3 regions of the Streptomyces sp. NPDC019224 genome follow, and region 3 is predicted to be linked to each of the others. Evidence: predicted binding sites of a transcription regulator. Region 3 holds the regulator's gene; each other region holds the start of a gene.
The links. The regulator HrcA, encoded in region 3, represses chaperone genes, less so after heat shock. The targets are predictions, from matches to a motif close to TTNGCACTCNGNNNNNCNGAGTGCNAA.
Positions count from the first base shown of each region.

Region 1: the regulator HrcA is predicted to act here: its motif matches at 1,984-2,010, upstream of groL (chaperonin GroEL).
Region 2: the regulator HrcA is predicted to act here: its motif matches at 2,131-2,157, upstream of groES (co-chaperone GroES).

Region 1 covers NZ_JBEYCF010000013.1:133,665-143,609, forward strand. The annotation lists gene thrC (threonine synthase) at 1-943, shown strand, start outside; gene ABZ564_RS11620 (MoaD/ThiS family protein) at 985-1,263, shown strand; gene ABZ564_RS11625 (cold-shock protein) at 1,640-1,846, shown strand; gene groL (chaperonin GroEL) at 2,173-3,795, shown strand; gene ABZ564_RS11635 (XRE family transcriptional regulator) at 4,110-5,309, shown strand; gene ABZ564_RS11640 (hypothetical protein) at 5,346-6,008, shown strand; gene ABZ564_RS11645 (SGNH/GDSL hydrolase family protein) at 6,208-7,128, opposite strand; gene ABZ564_RS11650 (glycosyl hydrolase family 28-related protein) at 7,502-9,562, shown strand; gene ABZ564_RS11655 (MFS transporter) at 9,837-9,945, opposite strand, start outside.
Region 2 covers NZ_JBEYCF010000003.1:166,562-176,506, forward strand. The annotation lists gene ABZ564_RS03415 (VOC family protein) at 1-428, shown strand, start outside; gene ABZ564_RS03420 (polysaccharide deacetylase family protein) at 599-1,558, shown strand; gene ABZ564_RS03425 (DUF6234 family protein) at 1,549-2,004, opposite strand; gene groES (co-chaperone GroES) at 2,312-2,620, shown strand; gene groL (chaperonin GroEL) at 2,724-4,349, shown strand; gene ABZ564_RS03440 (hydroxyacid dehydrogenase) at 4,425-5,453, opposite strand; gene ABZ564_RS03445 (carbohydrate ABC transporter permease) at 5,481-6,335, opposite strand; gene ABZ564_RS03450 (sugar ABC transporter permease) at 6,332-7,219, opposite strand; gene ABZ564_RS03455 (sugar ABC transporter substrate-binding protein) at 7,224-8,552, opposite strand; gene ABZ564_RS03460 (substrate-binding domain-containing protein) at 8,661-9,740, opposite strand.
Region 3 covers NZ_JBEYCF010000002.1:119,551-129,495, reverse strand. The annotation lists gene ABZ564_RS02060 (long-chain fatty acid--CoA ligase) at 1-341, shown strand, start outside; gene ABZ564_RS02055 (ATP-binding SpoIIE family protein phosphatase) at 573-2,465, shown strand; gene hemW (radical SAM family heme chaperone HemW) at 2,520-3,761, shown strand; gene ABZ564_RS02045 (DUF3097 domain-containing protein) at 3,878-4,696, opposite strand; gene ABZ564_RS02040 (MBL fold metallo-hydrolase) at 4,770-5,489, opposite strand; gene hrcA (heat-inducible transcriptional repressor HrcA) at 5,677-6,693, shown strand; gene dnaJ (molecular chaperone DnaJ) at 6,694-7,830, shown strand; gene ABZ564_RS02025 (nitronate monooxygenase) at 7,943-9,016, shown strand; gene ABZ564_RS02020 (16S rRNA (uracil(1498)-N(3))-methyltransferase) at 9,135-9,881, shown strand.

The DNA of each region.
Region 1 (9,945 bases), on a different contig from region 3:
CGACTCCGGCAACCCGACGCACTCCTTCAAGGACCGCGTCGTCGCGATCGCCGTCGAGGCCGCCCGCGCCTTCGGCTTCACCACCCTGTCCTGCTCCTCCACCGGCAACCTCGCCGGCGCGGTCGGCGCCGCCGCCGCCCGGGCGGGCCTGCGCTCCTGCGTGTTCATCCCGCACGACCTGGAGCAGGGCAAGGTCGTCATGGCCGCGGTGTACGGCGGTGAGCTGGTCGGCATCGAGGGCAACTACGACGACGTCAACCGCTTCTGCTCCGAGCTCATCGGCGACCCGCTGGGCGAGGGCTGGGGCTTCGTCAACGTCAACCTGCGCCCGTACTACGGCGAGGGCTCCAAGACGCTGGCGTACGAGATCTGCGAGCAGCTCGGCTGGCGGCTGCCCGACCAGATCGTCATCCCGATCGCGTCCGGCTCGCAGCTCACGAAGATCGACAAGGGGCTCCAGGAGCTGATCAGGCTCGGCCTGGTCGAGGACAAGCCGTACAAGATCTTCGGCGCCCAGGCCGAGGGCTGCTCCCCGGTCTCCACCGCCTTCAAGGCCGGTCACGACGTGGTCCGTCCGCAGAAGCCGAACACCATCGCCAAGTCCCTGGCGATCGGCAACCCGGCCGACGGCCCGTACGTCCTGGACATCGCCCGGCGCACCGGCGGCGCCGTCGAGGACGTCGACGACGAGCAGGTCGTCGACGCGATCAAGCTGCTGGCCCGCACCGAGGGCATCTTCGCCGAGACGGCGGGCGGGGTGACGGTCGGCGTGACGAAGAAGCTGATCGAGGCCGGTCTGCTCGACCCGGCGCTCACCACCGTCGTCCTGAACACCGGTGACGGTCTCAAGACGCTGGACGCGGTGGCCGAGACCTCGCAGGCGACCGCCACGATCCGCCCGAGCCTGGACGCCTTCCGCGCCGCCGGACTCGCCACCAGCTGATCCGCTCCGACCACCCGAGACTTCCCCGAAGGGCACCCGCCATGAGCGTCAAGGTCCGCATCCCCACCATCCTCCGCACCTACACGGGCGGCCAGGCCGAGGTCCCGGCCGAGGGCGCGACCCTCTCCGAGGTCATCGCGTCGCTGGAGAAGGACCACCCGGGCATCGCCGCCCGCGTCCTGGACGACCAGGGCAAGCTGCGCCGCTTCGTCAACGTGTACGTCAACGACGACGACGTGCGCTTCGAGGGCGGCCTCGACGCGGTCACCCCGGACGGGGCGGGCGTCTCGATCATCCCCGCCGTCGCCGGCGGCTGCTGAGCCCCGGGGCCGCCGGGAGCGGCCCCCGCCTTCACGGAATTACCGGAATTGCCCCCTCCGCGAGAGAAGCGGAGGGGGCAATTCTGCATGGTTGAGCGGGGTAGAGTGTGGGAAGTCCCCTTCGCTGCCCGTGCCGCCCGCGTATGAGAATGCGCCGCCCCACGACCAGATGCAGCCAATGTGCCTGGACCTCTTGCACCATAAGTCACCTTTGCCGGGCCCGACTTGCCCTGGAAACCTGTGAATTCCCCGCATTCGGGCGATCGGTGGTGCGCAGAATTTTCGTCCGACTGACCTGTTGCAGAGGGCAGTTGGGCAGATACATTCAGCCGCGGTCGGCGCGTTCCGGCGCACACACGTTACAGGGGAGTTAGGCATGGCTCAGGGCACCGTCAAGTGGTTCAACGCGGAGAAGGGGTACGGCTTCATCGCGGTCGACGGTGGTGCGGATGTTTTCGTCCACTACAGCGCGATCCAGATGGACGGTTACCGCACCCTCGAAGAAGGTCAGCGGGTGGAGTTCGAGATCTCGCAGGGCCAGAAGGGGCCGCAGGCGGACATGGTCAAGCTCGCCGTCGGCTGAGCCCGGCCCGGCACGACACGTCGGCCGCGACGCTACGCACGTACGAAGGGTCCGTACCCAGGGGGTACGGACCCTTCGCGCGTACCGGGCCCGCGTGCCGCAGGTCCCGGGCCGCCGTCCACATGCCGGTGGAGGCGCTTGCACTCGACGGTGCCGAGTGCTAATCATTGGCTTAGCACTCTCCAGGTGAGAGTGACAGAATTTTGGACCGGGCCGGTGAGGCCCGCAGGCGTGGCGGGGCAAGGAACCGCCAGGCACGCAGGCCGTCCGTCGCGGGCGCCACTCGGTCCGGAGCAATCCACCCCTGTCCGGGAGGACCACTTCACATGGCCAAGATCATCGCGTTCGACGAGGAGGCCCGGCGCGGTCTCGAGCGCGGCATGAACCAGCTCGCCGACGCCGTCAAGGTCACCCTTGGCCCCAAGGGTCGCAACGTCGTCCTCGAGAAGAAGTGGGGCGCCCCCACGATCACCAACGATGGTGTTTCCATCGCCAAGGAGATCGAGCTGGAGGACCCGTACGAGAAGATCGGTGCGGAGCTGGTCAAGGAGGTCGCCAAGAAGACGGACGACGTCGCCGGCGACGGTACGACCACCGCCACCGTTCTCGCCCAGGCGCTCGTCCGCGAGGGCCTGCGCAACGTGGCCGCGGGTGCGAACCCGATGGCTCTCAAGCGGGGCATCGAGAAGGCCGTCGAGGCCGTCTCCGCCGCCCTCCTGGAGCAGGCCAAGGACGTGGAGACCAAGGAGCAGATCGCTTCGACCGCCTCCATCTCCGCCGCCGACACCCAGATCGGCGAGCTCATCGCCGAGGCCATGGACAAGGTCGGCAAGGAAGGCGTCATCACCGTCGAGGAGTCCCAGACCTTCGGTCTGGAGCTCGAGCTCACCGAGGGTATGCGCTTCGACAAGGGCTACATCTCGGCGTACTTCGCCACCGACATGGAGCGCATGGAGTCGTCCCTCGACGACCCGTACATCCTGATCGTCAACTCCAAGGTCAGCAACGTGAAGGACCTCCTTCCGCTGCTGGAGAAGGTCATGCAGTCCGGCAAGCCGCTGCTGATCATCGCCGAGGACGTCGAGGGCGAGGCCCTGTCGACCCTGGTCGTCAACAAGATCCGTGGCACCTTCAAGTCCGTCGCCGTCAAGGCCCCGGGCTTCGGTGACCGCCGCAAGGCCATGCTCGGCGACATCGCCATCCTCACCGGTGGCACCGTCATCTCCGAGGAGGTCGGCCTCAAGCTGGAGAACGCCGGTCTCGACCTGCTCGGCCGCGCCCGCAAGGTCGTCATCACCAAGGACGAGACGACGATCGTCGACGGCGCCGGTGACAGCGACCAGGTCCAGGGCCGCGTCAACCAGATCCGTGCCGAGATCGAGAACTCCGACTCGGACTACGACCGCGAGAAGCTCCAGGAGCGTCTGGCGAAGCTGGCCGGCGGCGTGGCCGTCATCAAGGCCGGTGCCGCCACCGAGGTCGAGCTCAAGGAGCGCAAGCACCGCATCGAGGACGCGGTGCGCAACGCCAAGGCCGCCGTCGAGGAGGGCATCGTCGCCGGTGGTGGCGTGGCTCTGCTCCAGGCCTCGGCCGTCTTCGAGAAGCTGGAGCTCGAGGGTGACGAGGCGACCGGCGCCAACGCCGTGAAGCTCGCCCTGGAGGCCCCGCTCAAGCAGATCGCCGTCAACGGTGGTCTCGAGGGTGGCGTCGTCGTGGAGAAGGTGCGCAACCTGCCGATCGGTCACGGCCTCAACGCCGCGACCGGCGAGTACGTCGACATGATCGCCGAGGGCATTCTCGACCCGGCGAAGGTCACGCGCTCCGCCCTGCAGAACGCCGCGTCGATCGCCGCGCTGTTCCTCACCACCGAGGCCGTCATCGCCGACAAGCCGGAGAAGGCCGCCGCGGCCGCTCCGGGCGGCATGCCGGGCGGTGACATGGACTTCTGATCCTGACGGATCGGCGGTTCAGCAGTACCAACGACACCGGCCCCCGGGGACTCCTCCCCGGGGGCCGGTGTCGTTGCGTGTACGGGCACCGGGCCGGCCCGCGTCGAGGCCATCGACGAGGCGGGTGAGGAAGCGGTCGGACACGGCGTCCGGGGTGACCGGCCGGCCGTCGCCCGGACTCGGAGCCGACGCTGCCGGTGGGGCCGACCGGGCAGGGGTACGCGCCTGGCCTCCCCTGTCAGTCCCGGGTGATAGACATACGACTGGCCATCGTGAATCAGGCCAGTAAAATAGATTCAACAAGGAGGTGCTACGTGGATCTCGTACGTGTGGGGGAGCGGATCCGCCGCGAACGTGAGCGCGCTGGGCTCAATCAGCGTGACCTCGCGCGACGCGCCCAGCTCTCCCAACCGACCTTGACCCGTATCGAGACCGGCGCGCGCGCCAACGTGACGCTCGCGGAGTTGGACCGCCTCGCCGTCGCGCTGGACATCCCGGTACGGCTGCTCACCAGTGGCGACCCAGTACGCGAGAGGGTCCAGATCGCGGCCAGAACCGACGAGGTGACGGCTGCGGAACGTGAGGAGGCGCTTCGGCGCACCCTCGAAGTGCTGGAATTGGATGCCCGTCTGGACAAGCTGGGGACGAACACCACGCAGCAGCGAAAGCCGCAGGGACGTCTGCAGATCCCGGACGAGCAGCTTCCGGGGGAAGAGCAGGCCAGTGAGCTGGCTGAACGGGTCCGAGCGGCTCTTCATCTGGGCTGCGCCCCCATCGCCGATGTGGATGAACTGATTGAGCAGCTCACCGGTGTGGACACAGCGGTACTGAGGCTGCCGAAGGGCGCCGAAGGATTCACCGCCACCGACCCTGCTCGCGATACGACTCTCATCGCTGTCCGCGCATGTGACGTGCCTGAACGGCAGCGATTCAGTTTCGCTCACGAACTCGGGCACTTGTTGTGGAATGACGGTGCCCAGGTTCATGCGCTGAACGACGGAAGAACTCCGGGTGAGAGGCGCTGTGACGCCTTTGCCCGCAACCTCTTGGCGCCGAGGGAAGGCATCAGGTCCTGGCTGTCCGCTGAGAGGTTTCCGGAGGGCGGCCGGATGGACGAGCGTACGGCCGCGCTTCTGGCACGCCACTTCCGAGTCAGCTTTCCCGTCATCCTCATTCAGCTGGAGGAGATGTCGCTCGTCACGACCGAAGAGAAGAACGGCCTGCGGGGCCCGACCGGCGCGCAGTTGGCGCACCGTTATGGCTGGGGCCCGGCGTACGAGCAGGAGAAGGACGCCGCCCAAGCCGTACGAGCTCCCAGGCGCATTCTCGAACGGGCCGTTGATGCCTATCGGCAGAACCTTTTGGGGGTGCGGGCTCTGGCCATGCTGGAAGGATGCAAGCCGGAAGAAGCCGAGGCCCGACTCACGGAAGCCGGCATCGTCCCCGATCCCCCGACTCCCCGGCGAGCCAACCTGTCCCGGCTGGTCGCCCGCGGTCTGGCGAAGCACGAGTAAAGTAACCCCGCCGGGGGATTTCGAAGGGGTGGGGGCTTGCCCAACCAGCACGCGGAAGTGTCGAGTGAGACGGCTTCGCCGGATCAACGTGAACCGCTTTGCATTCTGGACGCAGTGATCTGCGTGCACTTCGTCGGTGCGAATGTCCACCGTTTGCTGGTGGACGTCCTTCAGGAGGCGGATCTGACGCTGCTCGTGCCGCAGGAAGTCTGCGACGAAGTCGCGCGCAAGGACAAGAAGTACCCCGGGCTGAAACTCAAGTGGACACGTCTGACGAGCAGTCGGCATATCCGTGTTCTTCCCGGACTTGAGGCGCGGACAGCGCCGGCTCGTGTCATCGAGGTCTTCGAGGACGTGCGAGGCAGGCAGGTGGAGGATGCTCTGCGGGACGCGAAGGATCTCGGCGAAGCGGTAGTCGTAGCTCACGGAGTGCACTACCAGGACGAGGGGCACGAAGTGCTCGTCGCCATCGACGATCAGGGCGGCCAAGCCCTTGCGGCCGATCGGGACCTGGAGGTCATGACCGTCGAGGACGTACTGGTGATGGCCATTGAATTCGGCCACTTCTCCACCGAGGGGGATTTGAAGAACGTGTACGGAAAGCTGCGGAAGTTCGGCGACGGACTGCCCTCGTACGCGCAGACGCCCCTGGCCATTTGCTACAAGGAGTGGCGCGGCCGGCAGTCGGAGGAGAGCTGAGCGCTCCGGCACGAGCGGTGGCTCACATGCGCCGGGGGCGAGCCCGATGAGGCCGAAGGGCACCGAAGGTCCCGCCGGCCGCAGCCGCCGGGACCTTCGTGTCGCTCGTGCAGGCGGGTGCTGAGGTCGGCTCCGGCCTGCGTGGGTGATCCACCCCCCCGCACCTCAGGGTCCATGCGCCGCCCGTCCGCAGGATGGATCAGTGCCGCCCGGCGCCCCGGCCCAGGGTCTTCAGGAGCGCCTGTGCCATGACCTCCTCGCCCTTCGCGTTGGGATGGGCCGGAGCGGCGGGCGCCGCGGGGCGCAGCGGCTCGATCCACCGGTCGGCGGGTGCCTTGCACATGTCGTGGCCCACTGTCGGTCCGTACGTGTCCACGTAGTCGGCCCGGTTCAGCAGCGCCACCGCGCGCAGCATCAGGTTGAGGCGCTTCTCCGTGTCCCGCAGGTACGGGAAGTCCTTGGCGGCGAAGGGGACTTGGGGGTAGCAGCCGGTGCCGTCCTCGGGAAGGAGGTCCGGGTAGCCGACGACGACCACGCGGGCGTGGGGGGCCTTGTGGTGCACTTCCCGCAGTACACGGGCGACCTTGGGCGCTGTCTGGAGGATCTTCAGCGTCAACTGGTCATAGCCCGCGGCCCCGTAGTGCTGCTGACAGGGGTTGCCGGCGAGGTCCTTGGCGCTGAGGCCGGCGCAGGTGCTGATGATGGAGCCGAAGCCGACGTCGTTGCCGCCGATCTGCAGGGTCACGAGGTCCGTGTCGCGCTTCACCGCGTCCAGTTGGGGCCCGTTGGTGCCCTGCGCCTGCCACATCTCGGCGGTCGTCGCTCCGCCGCAGCTCACGTCGGTGAACGAGGTGACGCGGCGCTCGCGCGCGGTGATCGACGGGTAGTTGTGGTCGGACCGGGCGCAGTTGGCGTCGACTTGCGCGGGTATCAGGGGGCCGGAGGTGTAGGAGTCGCCCAGCGCCACGTAGGCGGAGCGGGGCGCTCCGTGCGCACCTCCCGGCGCGGCCGAGGCCGTGCCGGTGAAGCCGGCGGCGAGCGCGCAGCTGCTCAGCGCGGCCAGCGCGATGGCGGTGCGTCGCTTGGATACGGCCTCGCCCGGACGCGTCCGATGCGTCATCATGCCCTCCCCAGAAAGTACGACAGCCCGCGGACAGGCGGCGGCCAGGGCGCACGTGACGTCAGAGAGGCACCCGGCCGCGCGGCGGCTTGTGCCCCGCGGACCCAACCCCGCCTGTATACCGGCCAGTAGACCGTGAGACCAGTGATCGGACTGAGTCCGAGCGAGGCGCCGGGGCCACCCGTCAGCACTTGCGTCGTTTACGCAAGAGTTGCACTTACCCTTGCAGTAGTTCTGCATCAGCTCGGAAAATATCTGCACGGAGCTTGTGTGGGCGAGGGCGCCCGCCCTACTGTCGCCTCACCCATGACGGCGGCGACTCCCCACGCGCGCACGGCCGTTGACACCCAGGACTCAGAGAAACGGGTATGCGATGTCACGGAAGACCGCCGCGGCTGCGGCGGCGGCGCGAAGACCGCGTCGGACAGGGCTGTACGCGACAGCCGTCGCCTCGGTGACCGCGGCCGCCGTCGGCCTCGGGGTGATGGCCGGCGCGCCCGCGCTCGCCGGGCCCCGGCCCGCCACCGCCCCGGCCCCGGTCGTCACGCGCGCCGCCCTCGATCCCGCGCTGGTGCAGGGGCGGGGCGCGAAGGTGGCCTTCGCCGAGCAGGAGGCCGAGAACGCGGTGACCGACGGGACGGTCATCGGCCCGGGCCGGGACGCGTACACGCTGCCGTCCGAGGCGTCGGGCCGCAGGGCGGTCAGGCTGGCGCCCGGGCAGCACGTCGAGTTCACGCTGCCCGCGGCGGCCAACGCGATCACCGTGCGCTACAGCATCCCGGACGCGCCGGGCGGCGGCGGGATCACCGCCCCGCTGGACGTCTCGGTGAACGGCAGGAAGCGCTCCACGATGACGCTGACCTCGCAGTACTCCTGGCTGTACAACCAGTACCCGTTCTCCAACGACCCGGGCGCCGGGCTCCTCCACCCCGACTGGTGGATCACCGAGTGCTCGTGCGTGCCCGCCGCCACGACGCCCGCCCCGGTCGTCGACAAGCCGTTCCGGCCCAGCCACTTCTACGACGAGCAGCGCCTCCTGCTCGGCCGTACGTACCGCGCGGGCGACACCGTACGGCTGACCGTGCCGGCCGGGAGCCGGGCCGTGTGGACGGCGATCGACCTGCTGGACTCCGAACGCGTCGGGCTGCCGCACGTCGAGCCGTTCGCCGCCGACGTCCTCGCGTTCGGGGCCGATCCGACCGGGCGGCGGGACGCGGCGGAGGCGATCGAGAAGGCCATCGCGTTCGCCCGGCGCGCCCACCTGAAGGTGTACCTCCCGCCGGGGACGTACCGCGTCGACCGGCACATCGTCGTGGACGACGTGACGATCACCGGGGCCGGCAGCTGGTACACGAGGATCAAGGGCCGCGAGGTCGCGCTCGACGCGCCCGCCGCCGACGGGTCCACGCACACCGGCGTCGGCTTCTACGGGAAGTCCGCGGCCGAGGGCGGCAGCCGCAACGTGCACCTGTCCGGCTTCGCCATCGAGGGCGACGTGCGCGAGCGTATCGACACCGACCAGGTCAACGCGATCGGCGGTGCGATGAGCGATTCGACCATCAAGGGCCTGCACATCAGCCACACCAAGGTCGGCATGTGGTTCGACGGCCCGATGAAGAACCTGCGGGTCTCGGACACGGTGATCGTGGACCAGATCGCGGACGCCGTCAACTTCCACACGGGCGTGACCGATTCACGCGTCACGAACACCTTCGTCCGCAACTCGGGCGACGACGGCCTCGCGATGTGGGCCGAGAAGACGACCAACGCCCGCAACACCTTCGACCACAACACCGTGCAGTCCCCGGTCCTCGCCAACGGCATCGCGATCTACGGCGGCAGCGACATCACCGTCTCCGGCAACCTCGTCGCCGACCCGGTCCGCGAGGGCAGCGCCCTGCACCTCGGCGCCCGCTTCGGCGCCGAGCCGTTCGCCGGGAAGGTGAACGTCACGGGCAATACGACGGTCCGCGCGGGCACCTTCGAGCTCAACTGGAAGATCGGGCTCGGCGCGCTGTGGGTCTTCGCGCTGGACCGGAGCATCGACGGCGCCGACATCCGGGTCACCGGCAACGACTTCCTGGACAGCACGTACAACGCGCTCATGCTGGTCTCGGACTGGGCGGTGAAGGACCAGTACGTCATCGAGAACATCCACTTCAAGGACATCCGGGTCGACGGCACGGGCACCTCGGTCCTGAGCGCCCGCGCGGCGGGCGGCGCCACCTTCGAGAACGTGGACGCGCGCCACGTGGGCGCGGTGGGCGTGAACAACTGCGGCTCGTTCAACTTCCCTTCGACGGGTTCGGAGTTCGCCCTGACGGACCTGGGCGGCAACGACGGCGGCTGGCTCGCGCCGTGGCTGCTGCCCAACACGATCACCTGCGACGACCGCCCGGAGGTGGTCCCGCCTCCGGCGCCGGAGACGTGGTGACCGCGACCGCGTCCCGCGGACCTCGCGGGACGGCCCGATCCTGCCGGAAGGTGCGACGGGCCACGTGTCCGGCCCTTGGCGCACGCCGGAGGAGGCGGGGGTGCGGGGGGTGTTCGCGGTGTTGCGCGGGGCGTAGGGGAGGGGTCCCCGCTGGGGCGCGGCACTCGCCGCATTCCGGAGTGCGGCGTACGGTGGGCGCGCGAGGGCGGCGTCGCGCTGAAAGGGCGTTCGGGGAAAGCGACTTGAGCCCCGTGCCCCCTTGGCCGGCCGCGCTTCAGGCCCGTCGTTGCCTGCGCCCCCACGCGATGACGACCAGGGCGAGGACCGCGCAGACGGCCGCCATCGCCCCGAGCAGCGTGTGGAACGCGGAGTCGTAGGCGGCG
Region 2 (9,945 bases), on a different contig from region 3:
TCGAGGAAGCCGCCGACTACTACGTCTCCGTCATCGGCGGCGACTCGCGCGTCCTCGACGTCACCCGCTGGACCGCCGCCTCCCCCGGCGAGGAGGGCAAGGCGATGACCGTGCGGTTCCAGCTGGACGGCGCGGAGTACGTCGCGTTCGACGGCGGGCCCGAGTTCCCCTTCACCGAGGCCGTCTCGCTCTCCGTGGAGTGCGACTCGCAGGAGGAGGCGGACCGGCTGTGGGACACGCTCACCTCCGACGGCGGCCAGGAGAGCCAGTGCGGCTGGCTCAAGGACAAGTACGGCCTCTCCTGGCAGATCGTCCCGCCGGGCCTCGATGACGCCCTGACCGACCCGGACCCGGAGAAGGCCGCCCGCGCGATGAAGGCGATGCTCGGCATGAGGCGCCTGGACGTCGAGGCCCTGCGCAACGCCTGAGACCCGCGCGGCCCTGTTCGGCCCCGTCCCTGTGCGCCACCCGGGGGAGCGTGCGGCCCCGGGTGGCGGTGTCGGGGCCGCGGCCCTTGTTCGTACTGGCAGGATCCGGCGCCATGCAGCCAGTACGACAAAAGGAAAAAATGACCATGAATGGTCGCGAGCCGGGTGCGTTGACGGGCGGGTGGCAGCGGGTGCGGCGGGGGCGCGGCCGCCCGCGGCGCCGGCCGGGTTGCGCGGTGCTGGCCGCGCTCCTGGTCGCCGCCGCGGCGTCGGGTTGTGCGGCCGGGGACGGAGACCCGGGCGCGGCCCGGGGCGCGAAGCCCCAGGCGGGTCGGGAAGGCGGGCCGGCGGAGCCGGTGGCCGGGGCGCTGGGCACCCGCGCGGCGCAGGCGGAGAAGGCGAAGCTCGCCCAGGCCGCCCGCGCGGTCGCCGCGAAGAAGTGGGGCCTGGCGGGCCCGCCGCTCGCGGCGCCCGTCCCGCCCGCGAAGAAGCCGCACCTCACGACCCGTAAGGGCTTCGAGGTCGAGGGTCAGGACGACTCGCTGCCGCCGGTCTTCACCAGGGTCCCCACCAAGGACAAGGTCGTCTTCCTGACGATGGACGACGGGGGTGACAAGGACCCCGAGCTGCTGAAGATGATGTCGGAGCTGAACATCCCGTACAGCGCCTTCCTCAGCGACTACCTGGTGCGCGACGACTACACGTACTTCAAGGACGCCCAGGCCCGCGGGGTCGCGCTCCACAACCACACGCTCAACCACCGCTACCTGCCGGGCCTGTCCTACGAGGAGCAGAAGCACGAGATCTGCGGCCAGCAGGACGTCATCGAGCAGCAGTTCGGCAAGCGGCCCCGGATCTTCCGGCCGCCGTACGGCAACTACAACACCGACACCCTGAAGATCGCCAAGTCCTGCGGCATCACCGCCGTGCCCCTGTGGGAGGCGGAGGCGTTCCCCGACCGCATGGAGTGGCGCGGGGAGGACCAGGACCTGCACCCCGGCGACATCATCCTCACCCACTTCCGCGGCAAGGAGGAATGGAAGGGCAGCATGCCCGACCTGATCCGGTCCGTCATGAAGGTCGTCACGGACAAGGGGTACGCCGTGGCCCGCCTGGAGGACTACGTGTAGGGAAGGGCGCACCCGCCGCCGGCCGGTGCGCTCCTGCCCGCCGGGGCGCACACGCGGGTGGCCCCGGGCGCGGAGTCCGCCTCGCCGGGGGCGTTGTGCCAGGTCATCAGGGTCAGGACGCACAGCAGGAACGCGCCGATCAGCTGGATGACGCCCGCGATCGGCAGCCCGTGGCGCAGCAGCACCATCCCGATCAGGCAGGCCACCGCCGTGCCGGTGGCGAGGACGAGAGTGCCGGACCAGTCCATCCCGGACGGTCCGGCCTCCGCCGTGTCCGGGTTCGGGGGCCGGGGTTCGGAGCCCGCGTACACGTACACGAAGACCGCGCAGAGCACCGCCTCCAGGGCGATGAGCAGCAGGCCGAGCACCACGTCGAGGCAGCCGGTCAGTACCGCCCCCGGACGCGAGGGGGCCGGGCGGTCCGTGCCGGAGATCCGTATGCGCATGCCACCACCGTCCACCGGAACGGACCGGGCGGGCCCCGTGTTGTCCCTACGGTGTCCGGAACGTTGCGCAGCCGCAGCCGCAGCCGTACGGGCCGGAGGTCCCGCGTACGCCATGAGGGGCGGGAATTGGCACTCCGCTTGACCGAGTGCTAATCGCGGTCATAGTCTCAGTGCTGGCACTCCCCACTGGAGAGTGCCAGCAGTACTGTGCGACCGGCAGGTCCGGCACCCGCGACGACGGGCCCACCTGGTCGCCATCCCAAAGACTGTTAAACCCCGTGAGATCTCCGAAGGGGGAGACCGGATCGTGTCGACCGCCAGCTCCAAGGTTGCGATCAAGCCGCTCGAGGACCGCATCGTGGTCCAGCCGCTCGACGCCGAGCAGACCACGGCCTCCGGCCTGGTTATTCCGGACACCGCCAAGGAGAAGCCCCAGGAGGGCGTCGTCCTGGCCGTGGGCCCGGGCCGCTTCGAGAACGGCGAGCGCCTGCCGCTCGACGTCAAGACCGGCGATGTCGTGCTGTACAGCAAGTACGGCGGCACCGAGGTGAAGTACAACGGCGAGGAGTACCTCGTCCTCTCGGCCCGCGACGTGCTCGCGATCATCGAGAAGTAATTCACCCACGTTTGCTTCTGTTCTGCGCCCCTGGCCCCCTGTGCGAAATGACTAGCCGGGCGGCAGGGGCGCAGTTCTTGTTTTGAGAGGACAGTTCAGCTCCATGGCGAAGATCCTGAAGTTCGACGAGGACGCCCGTCGCGCCCTCGAGCGCGGCGTCAACAAGCTTGCCGACACGGTGAAGGTGACGATCGGCCCCAAGGGCCGCAACGTCGTCATCGACAAGAAGTTCGGTGCCCCCACCATCACCAACGACGGTGTCACCATCGCGCGCGAGGTCGAGCTGGACGACCCGTACGAGAACCTCGGCGCCCAGCTGGTGAAGGAGGTGGCGACCAAGACCAACGACGTGGCCGGTGACGGCACGACCACCGCCACCGTCCTCGCCCAGGCGCTCGTCCGCGAGGGTCTGCGCAACGTCGCCGCCGGCGCCTCCCCGGCCGCCCTGAAGAAGGGCATCGACGCCGCGGTCAAGGCCGTGTCCGAGGAGCTCCTCGCGACCGCCCGCCCGATCGACGACAAGTCCGACATCGCCGCCGTCGCCGCGCTCTCCGCGCAGGACGCCCAGGTCGGCGAGCTCATCGCGGACGCCATGGACAAGGTCGGCAAGGACGGTGTCATCACCGTCGAGGAGTCCAACACCTTCGGTCTGGACCTCGACTTCACCGAGGGCATGGCCTTCGACAAGGGCTACCTGTCCCCGTACATGGTGACCGACCAGGAGCGTATGGAGGCCGTCCTCGACGACCCGTACATCCTGATCCACCAGGGCAAGATCGGCTCGATCCAGGAGCTGCTGCCGCTCCTGGAGAAGGTCATCCAGGCCGGTGGCTCCAAGCCGCTGCTGATCATCGCCGAGGACGTCGAGGGCGAGGCCCTGTCGACCCTGGTCGTCAACAAGATCCGCGGCACGTTCAACGCCGTCGCCGTCAAGGCGCCGGGCTTCGGTGACCGCCGCAAGGCCATGCTCGGCGACATCGCCACCCTCACCGGTGCGACCGTCATCGCCGAGGAGGTCGGCCTCAAGCTCGACCAGGCCGGTCTGGACGTGCTGGGCACCGCCCGCCGCGTGACCGTCTCCAAGGACGACACCACCATCGTCGACGGCGGCGGCAAGGCCGACGAGGTCGCCGGCCGCGTCAACCAGATCAAGGCCGAGATCGACGCCACGGACTCCGACTGGGACCGCGAGAAGCTCCAGGAGCGCCTGGCGAAGCTGGCCGGCGGTGTCTGCGTGATCCGCGTCGGTGCCGCCACCGAGGTCGAGCTCAAGGAGAAGAAGCACCGTCTGGAGGACGCCATCTCCGCGACCCGCGCCGCGGTCGAGGAGGGCATCGTCTCCGGTGGTGGCTCCTCCCTCGTCCACGCCGTCAAGGTCCTGGAGGGCAACCTCGGCAAGACCGGCGACGAGGCCACCGGTGTCGCGGTCGTCCGCCGCGCCGCCGTCGAGCCGCTGCGCTGGATCGCCGAGAACGCCGGCCTCGAGGGCTACGTCATCACCTCGAAGGTCGCCGAGCTCGACAAGGGCCAGGGCTTCAACGCCGCGACCGGCGAGTACGGCGACCTGGTGAAGGCCGGCGTCATCGACCCGGTCAAGGTCACCCGCTCCGCCCTGGAGAACGCCGCGTCCATCGCGTCGCTGCTGCTCACGACCGAGACCCTGGTCGTCGAGAAGCCGGCCGATGAGGAGCCGGAGGCCGGCGGCCACGGCCACGGTCACTCCCACTGACGCACGGCTGACCGCGTGAAGCGGTGAAGGCCCGGTCCCCCGCGCGGGGGACCGGGCCTTCGCGTTGCGCGGACGCTACGCGGAGCGGCCGAGCGCCGCCGGGTGCACCGGGTCCGCGAACGGCCGGCCCTGCGCGTACCGCTCCAGCTCGTCCAGTGCGTGGTCCGTCATCCGGTGCAGTTCGTTGCCGAGGGAGCCCGCCACATGCGGGGTCAGAAGCACATTCGGCAGCTCGTACAACGGGGATTCGGCGGGCGGCGGTTCGGGGTCCGTCACATCCAGTACGGCGTGCAGCCGGCCCGGGACCAGTTCCCGCAGCAGGGCCGCCTCGTCGATCAGGGAACCGCGGGCCGTGTTGATCAGCGTCGTCCCGGTGCGCATCAGCGACAGCTGGCGGGTGCCGATCATGTGGTGGGTCTCGGGGAGTTGGGGAGCGTGCACCGAGACGACGTGGGCGCGGGCGCACAGCTCGTCCAGGGTGACCGGTTCGACGCCCAGCCGAGCCGCCTCGTCGGCGGTGACGAAGGGGTCGTACAGCAGGACCCGCAGGTCGAAGGGGCGGAGCAGTTCGATGACGCGGCGGCCGATGCGGGAGGCGCCGACGACGCCCACCGTACGGTGGTAGTTGCCCGCCCCGTCCAGTTCGGCCCGCCAGTCGTGGTCGGCGCGGACCTCGCGGTAGACGTGGGCGGAGCGCAGGACGCGCTTGTTGGCGAGCAGGATCGTGGCGAGGGTGTACTCGGCCACGGGCAGGGCGTTGGCCCCGGCCGCCGAGGAGACGGCCAGGCCGCGTTCCCAGCAGGCGTCCGTGACGTGGTGCTTGACCGAGCCCGCCGCGTGGACGACCGCCTTCAGCCGGGGCGCGGCGGCGAGGACCTGAGCGGTGAGCGGGGTGGCGCCCCAGCAGGTGAGGAGGACGTCGGCCTCGGCCAGGGCGGCGGCGACGCGGGGGGCGGGGGCGGCCAGGTCGTGGGCGACGAGGGTGGGGTCCGTACGGGCGAGGGCGGTGAGCCGGGCGCGGTGGCGCGGCTCGAAGAGGCGCTCGTAGATGTCCGGGCCCATCGCGAGCAGGACCGACGGCCGGTGGTCAGGTGTGGGCTGCATGGGTGGCTTCCTCGTAGACGCGGTGGGCTACTTGACGCTGCCGGCGGTGAGCCCGGCCTTCCAGTGCCGCTGCAGGGAGACGAAGGCGACGATCAGGGGGATGACGGCGAGGAGGGACCCGGTGACCACGAGCGGGTAGAAGCTGGGCTCGCTGTGGGTGTTGGTGTTCCAGGAGTACAGGCCGAGGCTCAGCGGGAAGAGCTCGCGGTCCGAGAGCATCACCAGCGGGAGGAAGAAATTGTTCCAGATTCCGGTGAACTGGAAGAGGAAGACGGTCACGAAGCCCGGCATCATCATCGGCAGACCGATGGAGAAGAAGATGCGCAGTTCGCCCGCTCCGTCGATGCGGGCGGCTTCCAGCGCCTCGGCCGGGATGTAGCCGGCGGCGAAGACCCGGGCGAGGTAGACGCCGAAGGGGTTCACGAGGACGGGGATCAGCACCGACCAGTACGTGTTGACGATGCCGATCTTGCTGGCCAGCAGGTACATGGGCAGGGCCATGGCCGTCGTGGGGACGAGCACACCGAGCAGCACCAGGCCGAAGAGCTTCTCCTTGCCCCGGAACTCGTACTTGTCGAAGGCGTATCCGGCCGCGACGCAGATCAGCGAGCAGACGGCGGCCCCGACCCCCGCGTACAGCAGGCTGTTCCCGTACCAGCGGAAGTAGACGCCGTCCCCGTACGAGGCGATGTCCGAGAGGTTCTTCGAGAGGTCGAAGCCCTTGAAGGAGAAGGTGTCCCCGGAGAGCAGCGAGCCCGTGTCCTTGGTGGCGGCGGTGAGCAGCCAGACGAGCGGGAAGAGCATGTAGAGGACGGCCAGGAGCAGGGCTCCGTTGACGGCCGCCTTCGACAGCCAGAGGTTCTTGCGGGTCGTGGTGCTCATGCGTGTGCGCCCTTCCGGCCGGTGAGGCGGGTGACGACGAAGGACAGCAGGGCGGCGGTGAGCGCGAGGAGTACGGAGGCGGCGGCCGCGAGTCCGAAGTCGTTGCGGGAGAAGGCCGCGGTGTAGGCGTACATGTTCGGTGTCCAGGAGGAGGAGACGGCGGACCCGGAGCCGGTGTTGAGGATCAAGGGTTCGGTGAACAGCTGGAGCGAGCCGATGATCGTGAAGAGCACGACCATCAGGACCGAGGTGCGGATCAGCGGGAGCTTGATGCTGAACGCGATGCGCGGGCCGCTCGCCCCGTCCACCGTGGCCGCTTCGAGCACGGAGCGGTCGATGGCCTGCAGAGCGGCGTAGAAGATCACCATGTTGTAGCCGAGCCACTCCCACAGCGCGATGTTCACGATGGACGGCAGCGCGCCACTGGGCGAGAAGAAGTCGAAGCCGATCCCGCCGGAGTGCATCGCGGAGACGACGGGGCTGAGGCCCGGCGTGTAGAGGTACAGCCAGACCATCGCGGCGATGATGCCGGGCACGGCGTGCGGCAGGAACAGCGCGAGCTGGAAGAAGCGCTTGGCGCGGGCGAGCGCCGAGTCGAGCAGCAGTGCCAGGGCGAGGGCTCCGCCGACCATCAGCGGGATGTAGATGACGCAGTAGCCGAGAAGGACGAGGAAGCCCTCGCGGAAGACCCGGTCACCCAGCGCCGCCGTGTAGTTGCCGAGTCCGGTGAAGACCGTCTCGGATCCGCCGAAGCCGAGCCCCGACTGCTGTTCGGTGAAGAGGCTGAGCCAGACCGCGTAGCCGATCGGGATCAGCATCACGGCGGTGAACAGGACGAAGAACGGGGTCAGCAGGGTCGCGGCGGCGCGGGTGCGGGCTTTCATCCGGTCAGCCCTCGACCTTCAGGCCGCGCTTGGTCAGCTCCGCGACGGTCGCGTCATGGGCGGCCTTCACCGCGTCGGGGATGGTGGAGCCGCCACCGGCGACCTTGCCGAACTGGTCCTTCAGGGTGGTGTTGGTGGTACCCATCGAGGGGCCCCAGGTCCAGCCCTGCTTGATGGCGGCGCCGCCGTCCTCGAAGACCTGGTAGATGTCCTGGCCGCCGTAGAACTTGGTGTCGAAGGCGTTCTTCGCGGCCGGGCGCAGGGCGAGCGCGGCCGGGAACGCGCTGGACGTTCCGGAGGAGATACGGGCCTTGATGCCGTCCTCCGTGGTGGTCATCCAGGTGGCGAACTCGACGGCCGCCGCCGCCTTCTCGCTGTTCTTCGGCACGGCGAAGGTGGTGCCGCCGAGCATGCCGCCGGCCGGCTTGCCGTCCCACGTCGGTATCGGGGCGGCGGCCCACTTCCCGCTCTGCTCGGGCAGCGTCCCGCCGAGGACGCCGCCGCCCCAGGAGGCGCCGAGGTAGCCGATGGTGCCGCCGGTCTTCAGGGAGTTGGTCCAGGCGGGGGAGAAAGAGGCGTCGGTGCGGACCAGGCCGTCCTTCACCAGGCCTTGCCAGTAGTCGGCGACCTTGGTGGTGGCGGCGTCGGAGGTGTTGACCTTCCAGGTGTCGCCGTCGGCCTTGAACCACTGGGCGCCGGCCTGCCAGACCATCGCCTCGAAGGTGGTCGGGTCATCGGGGAAGAAGGTGCCGATGCGGGCCTTGGAGTCGGCCTTCTTGACCTTCTCGGCGGTGGCCTTGAAATCGTCCCAGGTCTTGGGCACCGCGATGTCGTACTTGGCGAACAGGTCCTTGCGGTAGAAGAAGGCCTGCGGCGCGGCGTCGAAGGGTACGGCCCAGCTCTTGCCGCCGAGCGTCGTCTGCTCGATGGCCTGCGGGAGGAACTTCTTCTTGACGTCGTCGGTCAGGTACTCGCCGATGTCCTGGAACCCGCCCTGGCTGACGTACTCGGGGAGCGTCGGGTACTCGACGGAGACCAGGTCGGGGGCGTTGCCCGCCTTGATCGCGTTGGAGATCTTGGCGTAGCCGCCGGCGGTGCCGGACGGGGTCTCCTCGAACTTCACCCGGATGTTCTTGTGCGAAGCGTTGAACGCGTCCACGACCTCCTTGGTGCCCTTGGCCCATCCCCAGAAGGTGATGGTCACGGGCTTGGCGGCGGTGCCCGTGCCGCCGCCGGAGGAGTCGTCGTCGCTGCCGCCGCAGGCCGTGACGACGGCGAGGGCGGTGACGGCCCCGGCTATGGAAAGAGTCGTTCTGCTCCAACTGCGGTTCACGGCGAAGCTCCTGAATCAGCGGCGACATTGACGTTGGGCGTGATCCTTGGCCCAGCGATGTCCGAAGTCAAGAGCGAAAGATTGATTGATCGAGAAAAGATCAGAACGTTATCGAGTGGTCGAAGCTCGTACCCGCAGACGCGGCAGCAGCGCAAGATGCCGGCCGGGCTCGTCGCCGTCCTGTCCGGAGCCGAGTCGGCTGACCAGCAACTCCGTTGCGTATCGCCCGATGTGGCGCTTGGGTGGGCTGACCGCGGTGAGCGGGATGTCGCCGAGGGCGGCCACCTCGTCGTCGTACGCGATCACTGCCAGGTCATCGGGGACGCGCACGCCCAGGTCGGACAGACGCTGGATCAGGTGGATCGCGTCCACGTCGTTGTGCACCAGCGCGGCCGTGGCCCGGCCGGAGACCACCGCGTCGCGCACCTCCCGCACCGCCTCGTCGAAGCGGGCCGGGTCGACCTCGGGGCCGGACGTCCCGATCATCGCCGGCGCACCGGTGTGCCCCAGCACCGCCAGCGCGTCCTCGTAGCCCGACCGCACCGCCAGCGCGGTCGGGCTGTCGGCGCGGGCGACGAGCAGCGGGGTGCCGTGGCCCAGGCCGACCAGGTGGCGCACGGCGAGCAGCACCCCGTGCCGGTGGTCGGAGCAGACCCGGTCCAGGTCGTCGAGGGGCGATCCCGGCGCCGGGGTGCGCTCCAGCAGCACGGTGGGCACCGGCAGCCGGGCCATCCAGTCCCCGTACGCCGCCTGGTCCTCGGCGCCCCGCCAGGCCGGGGCGATGAGCAGCCCGTCGGCCCCGGAGGCGAGCAGTCCCTCGGCGCGCGCCCTGTCCTCCTCGGGGCGGTAGTCGGAGATCCGCAGCACCAGCCGGGCCCCGGCGCGCGCGGCGGCCTCGTGCGCGCCGCGGATGACCTCGGCGAAGTAGTACGTCGCCGAAGGCGCGATCAGCCCGATCACCGGGCCCCCGGCCGGTCCGGACACAGCCGGGGCGGACGCGTCCCGGGGCCAGGAGACCGACCCGTGGACCCGGTCGAGCAGCCCGCGCTCGGACAGCGCCTCGACATCGCGGCGCACCGTGACGGGGGAGACCCCCAGCCGGTCGGCCAGGTCCGAGACGCGGGCCGAGCCGCGTTCCCGTACCAGGGCCAGAAGTCGGTCGTGACGTTCAGCGGCACTCTCACGCACGGCGGCAGTCCCCTTGCAAATCGCGATGTGATGGCTCGGCCGGCCGGACCCCAGGGCTTTCGGCGCGGGTCGGGCGGATCAGGGAGCGGGTCGACCCGCACCAGGGACCCTAATGCAGCGTGATCGATTGACGGAAGTTTCGATCATTCGCTACTTCCCCATTGACGTTCGATCAACCCGCGGTTCAGGATTCCCGGCGACGCCG
Region 3 (9,945 bases):
ACATCCTGGTGCACGGCGCGGACCGTAACTTCTGCACCGCGCTGATCGCCCTCGACGAACCCACCATCCTCGGCTGGGCGGCCGAGAACGGCATGGAGGGCAGGTCCTACGCGGACGTCGTGGCCTCCCCGAAGACCGTCGAACTGATCGACGGCTACGTCAAGCGGCTCAACGAGGGCCTCCAGCGCTGGCAGACCATCAAGAAGTTCCGGCTGCTCCCGCGTGACCTCGACATCGAACACGGCGAGGTCACGCCCAGCCTCAAGCTGAAGCGGCCCGTGGTCGAGCGCGCCTACAAGGACCTGATCGAGGAGATGTACGCAGGCTCCCGCGAGGCGTGACCGGCACCCCGCCGGCGCCCGCGGCATCCTCGTACGCCCCTCCGAAGGCCCCCGCGCGCTCCGGCGCGGGGGCCGGCGCGTTTTTCTCGCGACGTCTTCACCCATCACTTCGGTAACTCGGCGCGTGCGGGGAGGACCGATCTGTCACTCTGTCCGTGTCGTCAGCGGCGCACAACGGAGAAACAGGCAGAGCGAGAACAGGTCAGGAGCCGCCCTGTGGGGTCCATTCCCTTGCAGCGGGACATCGTGCAGCGTCCCGGAACCACAGCCGCCACGGGCACGCAGCCGGTCGCCCGGACCAGCCTGCCCGGCAACCTCCTCGCGCCCTCCGCGGCCCGGCGGTTCGTCACCGCCGCGCTCGACGAGTGGACCGGGCTCGGCCTGCCCGCGGCGGTGGGCTTCAGCGAGCGGTTGTCCGAGGACGCGGCGATGATCGTCAGCGAGCTGGTGACCAACGCCGTCGTCCACGCGGGCACCGCGGTCGAACTGCTCTTCCGGCTGGAGGAGGCCACCGAGGACGAGGCGTCCGCACTGGTCCTGGAGGTCTCCGACCACCACCCCGCCCGCACGGTCCGCGGCGACCACGGCCACAGTGCCGAGGGCGTGGGCGATCCCGCCGACTACGGTCGCGGTCTGGACATCGTCGCCGCCCTCGCCGAACGGTGGGGCATCACCTACCGCACGGGTACGAAGACCGTCTGGGCCAGACTGCCCGTGGACGACTGGAATCCGTTCCCCGAGGGGCGCGGCGAGACCGGGCTCGCCCGAGGACTGCGCGCCGCCGAACTGCTCGCCCCCACCGCCCGGCGCACCGCCCGCGAGGACGGCGACTGGGCCGGCCGCGGCGCGCTCTCCTTCCTCGCCGAGGCGTCCGACCTGCTGGCCGGGCAGCTCGACGAGGACATCGTGGCGGCCCTCGCCGGACAGTTACTCGTCCCCCGGCTCGCCGACTGGTGCGCGATCTGGCTGGAGCCCGAGAGCGGCGGCCCCGCGGCCGTCCCCCGCCTCGCCAAGGTCTGGCACGTGGACGAGGAGCAGATCCCGGCGCTGCGCGCCCTGCTGGAGGGCGACCCGCTCCGGCTCCCGGAGCGCGTCGGCACCGGTGCCGTCTCCATGCCGTGGCCCGGCGGTACCGAGGACGGCGAGCCGCCCGACGAGGAGGAGGGCGTCGCGTTCGCCTACCGGATCACCTCGGGCGGCCGCACCCTCGGAGCCGTGCTCCTGGGCCGCGAGTCGACCGTCCGCCTCCCCGACGAGCTCACGGCCCTCATCGAGGACTTCGTGCGCCGGGTCGGCCTCGCCGTCGGCGCCGCCCGCGCCTACACCCGGCAGGCCACCATCAGCCGCATCCTGCAGCGGGGGCTGCTGCCCAGCAAGGTCGCCCGGATACCGGGCGTCGCCAGCTCCCTCGTCTACGAGCCGAGCGACGACGGCGTCGTCGGCGGCGACTTCTACGACATCTTCCCGTGCCCCGGCGGCCGCTGGTGCTTCGTGCTCGGCGACGTCCAGGGCAGCGGCCCCGAGGCCGCCGTCGTCACCGGCCTCGCGCGCCCCTGGTTGCGGCTGCTGGCCCGCGAGGGCTTCCAGGCCGACGAGGTCCTGGTCCGGCTCAACCGGCTGCTCCTGGACGACGCGATGGAGGCCGCCGAGGCCGCCGCGCTCATGGTCGCCGCCGCCGGCGGCCAGCACTCCGCGGACAACGGCGGGCAGTCCCGCTTCCTGTCCCTGCTGTACGGGGAACTGGTGCCGCTGCCCGGCGGCGGTGCCCGCTGCACCCTGGCCAGCGCCGGCCACCCGCTGCCGCTGCTGCTGCGCCCCGACGGCACCGTGCGGCCCGCCGCCGAGCCTCAGCTGCTGCTCGGCCTCATGGACGACGCCGTCTACGAGACCCAGAGCTTCGACCTGGCCCCCGGCGACAGCCTGCTCTGCGTGACGGACGGGGTCACGGAGCGGCGCTCGGGCGGGCAGATGTTCGACGACGGCGACGGGCTCGCGCAGGCGCTGTCCGGCTGCGCGGGGCTGAGCGCCGAGGGGATCGCGGAGCGCATCAAGCACGCCGTGCACGACTTCGCCGAGCGCCCGCCGGACGACGACCTGGCGCTGCTGGTGCTCCAGGCCGAGTAGGCCCGGGCGGGGAGGAGAAGGGCGTGGCGTCCGGTTGCCGGGCGGCGCGCGACAATGGACGGTATGCCTTCCGTACTGCCCGATGGTGAACCCGTGCCCGACGACGGGGCGCTGCCCCGCCACGCCCTGGAAGGCGCAGCCGGCCGCCCGCTCGGCTTCTACCTGCACGTGCCGTACTGCGCGGCCCGCTGCGGCTACTGCGACTTCAACACCTACACCGCGACCGAGCTGCGCGGCTCCGGCGGTGCGCTGGCCTCCCGGGACAACTACGCCTCCCACCTGATCGGTGAGATCCGCCAGGCCCGCAAGGTCCTCGGCGACGACCCCCGCCCGGTGCGCACGGTCTTCGTCGGCGGCGGCACACCGACCCTGCTGGCCGCCGCCGACCTGGTCCGGATGCTGGCGGCCATCCGCGAGGAGTTCGGGCTCGCGGACGACGCCGAGATCACCACCGAGGCCAACCCCGAGTCCGTCGGCCCCGCCTACCTGGCCGAGCTGCGCGAGGGCGGCTTCAACCGGATCTCCTTCGGCATGCAGAGCGCCCGGCAGCACGTCCTGAAGATCCTCGACCGCACCCACACCCCGGGCAGGCCCGAGGCGTGCGTCGCCGAGGCGCGGGCGGCCGGTTTCGAGCACATCAACCTCGACCTGATCTACGGCACCCCCGGCGAGTCCGACGACGACTGGCGCGCCTCGCTGGACGCGGCGATCGGCGCCGGACCCGACCACGTCTCCGCGTACGCGCTGATCGTCGAGGAGGGCACCGGGCTCGCCCGGCGGATCAAGCGCGGCGAGATCCCGATGACCGACGACGACGCGCACGCCGACCGGTATCTCATCGCGGACGAGGCGATGGCCGCCGCCGGCTACTCCTGGTACGAGGTGTCGAACTGGGCCCGCACGCCCGAGGGCCGCTGCCTGCACAACGAGCTGTACTGGCGCGGGGCCGACTGGTGGGGCGCCGGGCCCGGGGCGCACAGCCACGTCGGGGGCGTGCGCTGGTGGAACGTGAAGCACCCGGGGGCGTACGCGCAGGCGCTCGCCGAGGGGCGGTCACCGGGCGCCGGACGCGAGATCCTGTCCGCCGAGGACCGCCGCGTCGAGCGCATCCTGCTGGAGCTGCGGCTCGTCGACGGCTGCCCGCTCTCGCTGCTGGCCCCCGCGGGGCTCGCGGCGGCCCGTCGCGCGGTGGACGACGGCCTCCTGGAACCGGCGCCGTTCGACGACGGGCGGGCCGTGCTGACCCTGCGCGGCCGCCTGCTGGCCGACGCGGTGGTGCGCGATCTGGTGGACTGAGCGGAGGCTCACCCTGGCGCGCACCGGGCGTACGAATCCGACGACGTCCGGCGCCGGACCCCTCCGCGGATCCGCCGCACCGGCTTGCCGGGGGTGACGGGGAGGCCCGCCGGACCTCAGTCCGGAAGGGTGACGAAATCGATCAACTCCTCGACCCGGCCCAGGAGCTCGGGCTGAAGGTCCCGGTAGGAGCGGACCGAGGACAGGATCCGCTGCCAGGCCGCGCCGGTGTTCTCCGGCCAGCCCAGCGCCCGGCACACGCCCGTCTTCCAGTCCTGCCCGCGCGGCACCACCGGCCAGCCGGCGATGCCCACCGAGGCGGGCTTCACGGCCTCCCACACGTCGATGTACGGATGGCCGACCACCAGGACGTCGCCGTCCGAGACCTGGGCCGCGATCCGGGACTCCTTGGAGCCGGGCACCAGATGGTCGACCAGTACCCCCAGACGGGCGCCCGGCGCGGGCGCGAACTCGCGCACGATCGCCGGCAGGTCGTCGATGCCCTCCAGGTACTCGACGACCACGCCCTCGACGCGCAGGTCGTCGCCCCAGACCCGCTCGACCAGCTCCGCGTCGTGCCGCCCCTCCACATAGATCCGCCCGGCCCGCGCCACCCGCGCCCGCGCCCCGGGCACCGCCACCGAACCGGAGGCCGTACGCGCGGGCCGCACAGGTCCGCCGGCCGACGGGCGCACCAGCGTGACGACCCGGCCCTCCAGCAGGAAGCCGCGCGGCGCCATCGGGAAGACCCGGTGCTTGCCGAACCGGTCCTCCAGGGTCACCGTCGGCCCCTCGGCGGTCTTCTCGCACCGGATCACCGCACCGCAGAAACCGGTGACCGCCTCCTCCACGACCAGATCGGGCTCGGCCGGCACCTCGGGGGCGGGGGCGGACTTCTTCCACGGCGGGGTCAGATCGGGCTGGTAGCTGCGCATCGCACGACGATAAGCGGGGAAGACCCGCGACACGCCGAACCGGGTGGCCCCCCGGCCGTTCCGCCTTCCCCCGCTACGACACTCCGAACCGCCCGGCCAATGCCTGCCGCTGGGCCCGGACGAACGCCGCGTCCACCACCGCCCCGTGCCCCGGCACGTACAGCGCGTCCTCGCCGCCCAGCTCCAGCAGCCGGTCCAGCGCCGCCGGCCAGCGTGCGGGGTGGGCGTCCGGGCCGGCCTGCGGTTCGCCGGACTCCTCGACCAGGTCGCCGCAGAACACCAGCGCGGGGGAGCCCGGGACCAGCACCGCGAGGTCGTGGCCGCTGTGCGCCGCGCCCACGTTCACCAGCAGCACCTCCCGGCCGCCCAGGTCCAGCGTCCACTCCCCGTACACCTCCTCGCGCGGAGCCACCAGCACATCGGCGGACTCGGCGGCGTCCGGGCCGGGCAGGCCCTGGGCCACCGCGTCGGCGTACACCTCGTCAGCCCCCCGCCGCAGCAGCTCCGCCGTACCCGCGGCGCCGTACACCCGGGCCCCGGCGAAGGCGGCCGTGCCCAGCACGTGATCGAAATGGGGGTGACTGAGTGCGATGTGCGTCACCCTCCGGCCGAGCAGCGCCTGCGCCTGCGTGCGCAGCTCGACCCCCTCGCGCAGTGACGCCCCGGTGTCGCAGAGCAGCACCCCGTCCGTCCCGGCCACCAGCAACGCCGTCGCGTCCCAGCCAGGAAGGCGCCGGCGGCCCACCCCGTGACCGAGCCGCTCCCACCCGAAGTCTTCCCAAGAGGCATCCATGGGACGACGCTATCGGCAGCGACCTGCGCGGTCGCTCGGCCGGGATGGCCGGTCGCCCTTGCTAGGAAGCCACCCCGTCGCCGTACACTGGCCGGGGATCGCTGGCACTCGTACGCACCGAGTGCCAGGAGGAATCCCGGGAACGGCCCGAGAACCACCGAGATGGACAGCTGGAGGTGTGCGCGCGATGCTCAGCGAACGCAGACTCGAAGTGCTGCGCGCCATCGTCCAGGACTACGTCGGGACCGAGGAGCCCGTCGGCTCCAAGGCGCTCACGGAGCGGCACAAGCTGGGGGTCTCCCCGGCGACCGTCCGCAACGACATGGCGGTGCTGGAGGAGGAGGGCTTCATCGCCCAGCCCCATACCAGCGCGGGCCGCATCCCGACGGACAAGGGCTACCGGCTCTTCGTCGACAAGCTCGCGGGCGTCAAGCCCCTCTCGTCGCCGGAGCGCCGCGCCATCCAGAACTTCCTCGACGGCGCGGTCGACCTCGACGACGTCGTGGGCCGGACCGTACGGCTGCTCGCGCAGCTGACCCGGCAGGTCGCCGTCGTGCAGTACCCCTCGCTGACCCGTTCGACGGTGCGGCACGTGGAACTGCTGTCCCTGGCTCCGGCGCGGCTGATGCTCGTGCTGATCACGGACACCGGCCGGGTCGAACAGCGGCTGGTCGACTGCCCGGCGCCGTTCGGCGAGACCTCGCTCGCGGATCTGCGGGCCCGGCTCAACAGCCGGGTGGTGGGACGCCGTTTCGCGGACGTCCCGCAGCTGGTGCAGGACCTGCCGGAATCCTTCGAGAGCGAGGACCGGGGAACCGTGTCCACCGTCCTCTCGATCCTGCTCGAAACCCTCGTCGAGGAGACGGAGGAGCGGCTGATCATCGGCGGCACCTCCAACCTCACCCGCTTCGGACACGACTTCCCGGTGATGATCCGGCCGGTGCTCGAGGCACTGGAGGAACAGGTCGTGCTGCTGAAGCTGCTCGGCGAGGCCAAGGACTCGGGCATGACCGTACGCATCGGGCACGAGAACGCCCACGAGGGGCTCAACTCCACGTCCGTCGTCGCGGTCGGCTACGGTTCGGGCGACGAAGCAGTCGCCAAACTCGGCGTGGTCGGACCGACCCGCATGGACTACCCCGGAACGATGGGAGCGGTACGCGCAGTGGCACGTTACGTCGGACAGATCCTGGCGGAGTCGTAAGTGGCCACGGACTACTACGCCGTACTCGGCGTGCGCCGCGACGCTTCCCAGGACGAGATCAAGAAGGCGTTCCGGAGGCTCGCCCGCGAGCTGCACCCGGACGTGAACCCCGATCCGAAGACCCAGGAGCGGTTCAAGGAGATCAACGCCGCCTACGAGGTGCTGTCGGACGCCCAGAAGAAGCAGGTCTACGACCTCGGCGGCGATCCGCTCTCCCAGTCCGGGGGCGGCGGCGCGGGCGGCTTCGGCCAGGGCGGCTTCGGCAACTTCTCCGACATCATGGACGCGTTCTTCGGCACCTCGTCGCAGCGCGGACCCCGTTCGCGCACCCGGCGCGGCCAGGACGCCATGATCCGGCTGGAGATCGACCTCGCCGAGGCGGCCTTCGGTACCACCAAGGACATCCAGGTCGACACGGCCGTCGTCTGCACGACGTGCAGCGGCGAGGGGGCGGCCCCCGGTACCTCCGCGCAGACCTGTGACATGTGCCGCGGCCGCGGTGAGGTCTCCCAGGTCACCCGGTCCTTCCTGGGCCAGGTCATGACCTCGCGCCCCTGCCCGCAGTGCCAGGGCTTCGGCACGGTCGTGCCGACCCCCTGCCCGGAGTGCGCCGGCGACGGCCGCATCCGCTCGCGGCGCACGCTGACCGTGAAGATCCCCGCCGGTGTCGACAACGGCACCCGCATCCAGCTCGCGGGTGAAGGCGAGGTCGGCCCCGGCGGCGGCCCCGCCGGTGACCTCTACGTCGAGATCCACGAGCTGCCGCACGCGGTGTTCCAGCGCCGCGGCGACGATCTGCACTGCACGGTCACCATCCCCATGACGGCGGCGGCCCTCGGCACCAAGGTGCCGCTGGAGACGCTGGACGGCCTGGAGGAGGTCGACATCCGGCCGGGCACCCAGTCCGGCCAGTCCGTCCCGCTGCACGGGCGCGGCATCACCCACCTGAGGGGCGGGGGACGCGGCGACCTCATCGTGCACGTCGAGGTGACCACCCCGGTGAAGCTGGACCCCGAGCAGGAACGCCTCCTGCGCGAACTGGCCGAGCTGCGCGGCGAGGAGCGGCCCACCGGCCAGTTCCAGCCTGGCCAGCAGGGCCTGTTCTCCCGCCTGAAGGACGCCTTCAACGGCCGCTGACGGCACACGTCCACGCGGTACGGACCCGGCCGCCGGGTCCGTACCGCGCCCGGACGGAACGCTGCCGCGGGGCGGGCATCACGGGACAGGAAGGACATGACACGATGCGGTCATGTCCTCCGCACTGACCGATCTCTGCCGGTATCCGATCGTGCAGGCCCCCATGGCCGGTGGTCCTTCCTGCCCGCAGCTCGCCGCGGCGGTCTCCGAGGCCGGCGGGCTCGGCTTCCTGGCCGCCGGCTACAAGACGGCGGACGGCATGCGCGACGAGATCGAGCAGGTGCGCGGCCTGACCGGGCAGCCCTTCGGCGTCAACCTCTTCATGCCGCAGCAGAGCCACGCCGATCCCGCGGCCCTGGAGGTCTACCGCGGCCGGCTCGCGGACGAGGCCGCCCGGTACGAGACGGCTCCCGGTGACACCGACGTCCCCGGTGACGACGGCTACGAGGACAAGCTCGCCGTCCTCCTCGACGCCCCGGTCCCGGTCGTCTCCTTCACTTTCGGCTGCCCCTCGCGCGACACCCTCGACGCGTTCGCCGCGGCCGGTACGTGCACCGTCGTCACGGTCACCTCGCCGGAGGAGGCCCAGGCCGCCCAGTGGGCCGGGGCCGACGCCGTCTGCGCCCAGGGCACCGAGGCGGGCGGCCACCGCTCCACCTTCCAGGACGACCCGGTGACCGAGGACGGCGGGACCGGGCTGCTGAGCCTGGTGACCCAGGTCCGCGAGACCGTGCAGATACCGGTCGTCGCCGCCGGGGGTCTGATGCGCGGCTCCCAGATCGCCGCCGTGCTCGCTGCGGGCGCCGACGCCGCCCAGCTCGGCACCGCCTTCCTGGCCTGCCCGGAGTCCGGCGCCCACGTGCTGCACAAACAGGCCCTGACCAACCCGCTGTTCGTCCGGACCACCCTGACCAGGGCGTTCTCCGGGCGCCCGGCGCGCGGCCTGGTCAACCGCTTCGTGCGCGAGCACGGAGCGGACGCCCCCGCCGCCTACCCGCAGGTCCACCACATGACCTCCGTGCTGCGCAGGGCGGCTGCCCGGGCCGGGGACGCGCAGGGCATGGCGCTGTGGGCCGGGCAGGGCCACCGGCTGGCCCGCGAACTGCCCGCCGGCCGGCTGGTCCGGCTGCTCGCCGAGGAACTGGACGCCGCACGGACGGCCGTGAGCACGAGGAGTACGCGTTGACACCCTCCCTCAGCTGAAGCAGGGGGATCCCCGGCTCACGTCGCCTGTGGATCAGCGATCCGACAGGTCTTCCACTTCTTCCCCGGTCTGAAGGCCGGGGCATCCTCGGAGGTACACAGTGACGGCACCCGTCTTCGTCGTCGAACAGCTGCCGGACGCGCCGGAGTTCGTCCTGGACGGGCCCGAGGGGCGGCACGCCGTCTCCGTGAAGCGCCTGCGCGCCGGCGAGGAGGTCGTCCTGACCGACGGCCGCGGCCGGTGGGCGCAGGGCGTCGTGCGGGCCGCCGAGGGCAAGGACCGGCTGGTGGTGGGCGATCTGGACCCGGTCCACGAGGAGCCCGTCCCCGCCGTCCGGATCACCGTCGTCCAGGCCCTGCCCAAGGGGGACCGGGGCGAGGTCGCCGTGGAGACGATGACCGAGACCGGCGTCGACGGGATCGTGCCGTGGCAGGCGGCGCGCTGCATCACCCAGTGGAAGGGCGACCGCGGCCTCAAGTCCCTGGCGAAGTGGCGCGGTACGGCCCGGGAGGCGGGCAAGCAGTCCCGCCGGGTGCTCTTCCCGGACGTGGCCGGCCTGGCCACCACCAAGCAGGTCGCGGCGCTGCTGGCCGCGGCGGACTTCGCGGCCGTCCTGCACGAGGACCGCGCCTGCGACAGCGAGCCCCTGGCCACCGTCGCCCTGCCCGAGGCGGGCGAGATCGTGCTGGTCGTCGGCCCGGAGGGCGGTGTCTCCCCGGACGAGCTGACCGCGTTCGCCGCCGCCGGGGCCCGCACCTGCCGGCTCGGCCCGTCGGTCCTGCGCACCTCGACGGCCGGCACCGCGGCGACGGCGCTGCTGCTGGGACGTACGGGACGCTGGTCGTAACCCGTCCCCGATGGGGTGGTTGTGCCCGGAATCGGTCTACCGCGCCGCCAAGTGGGGTGGGAAG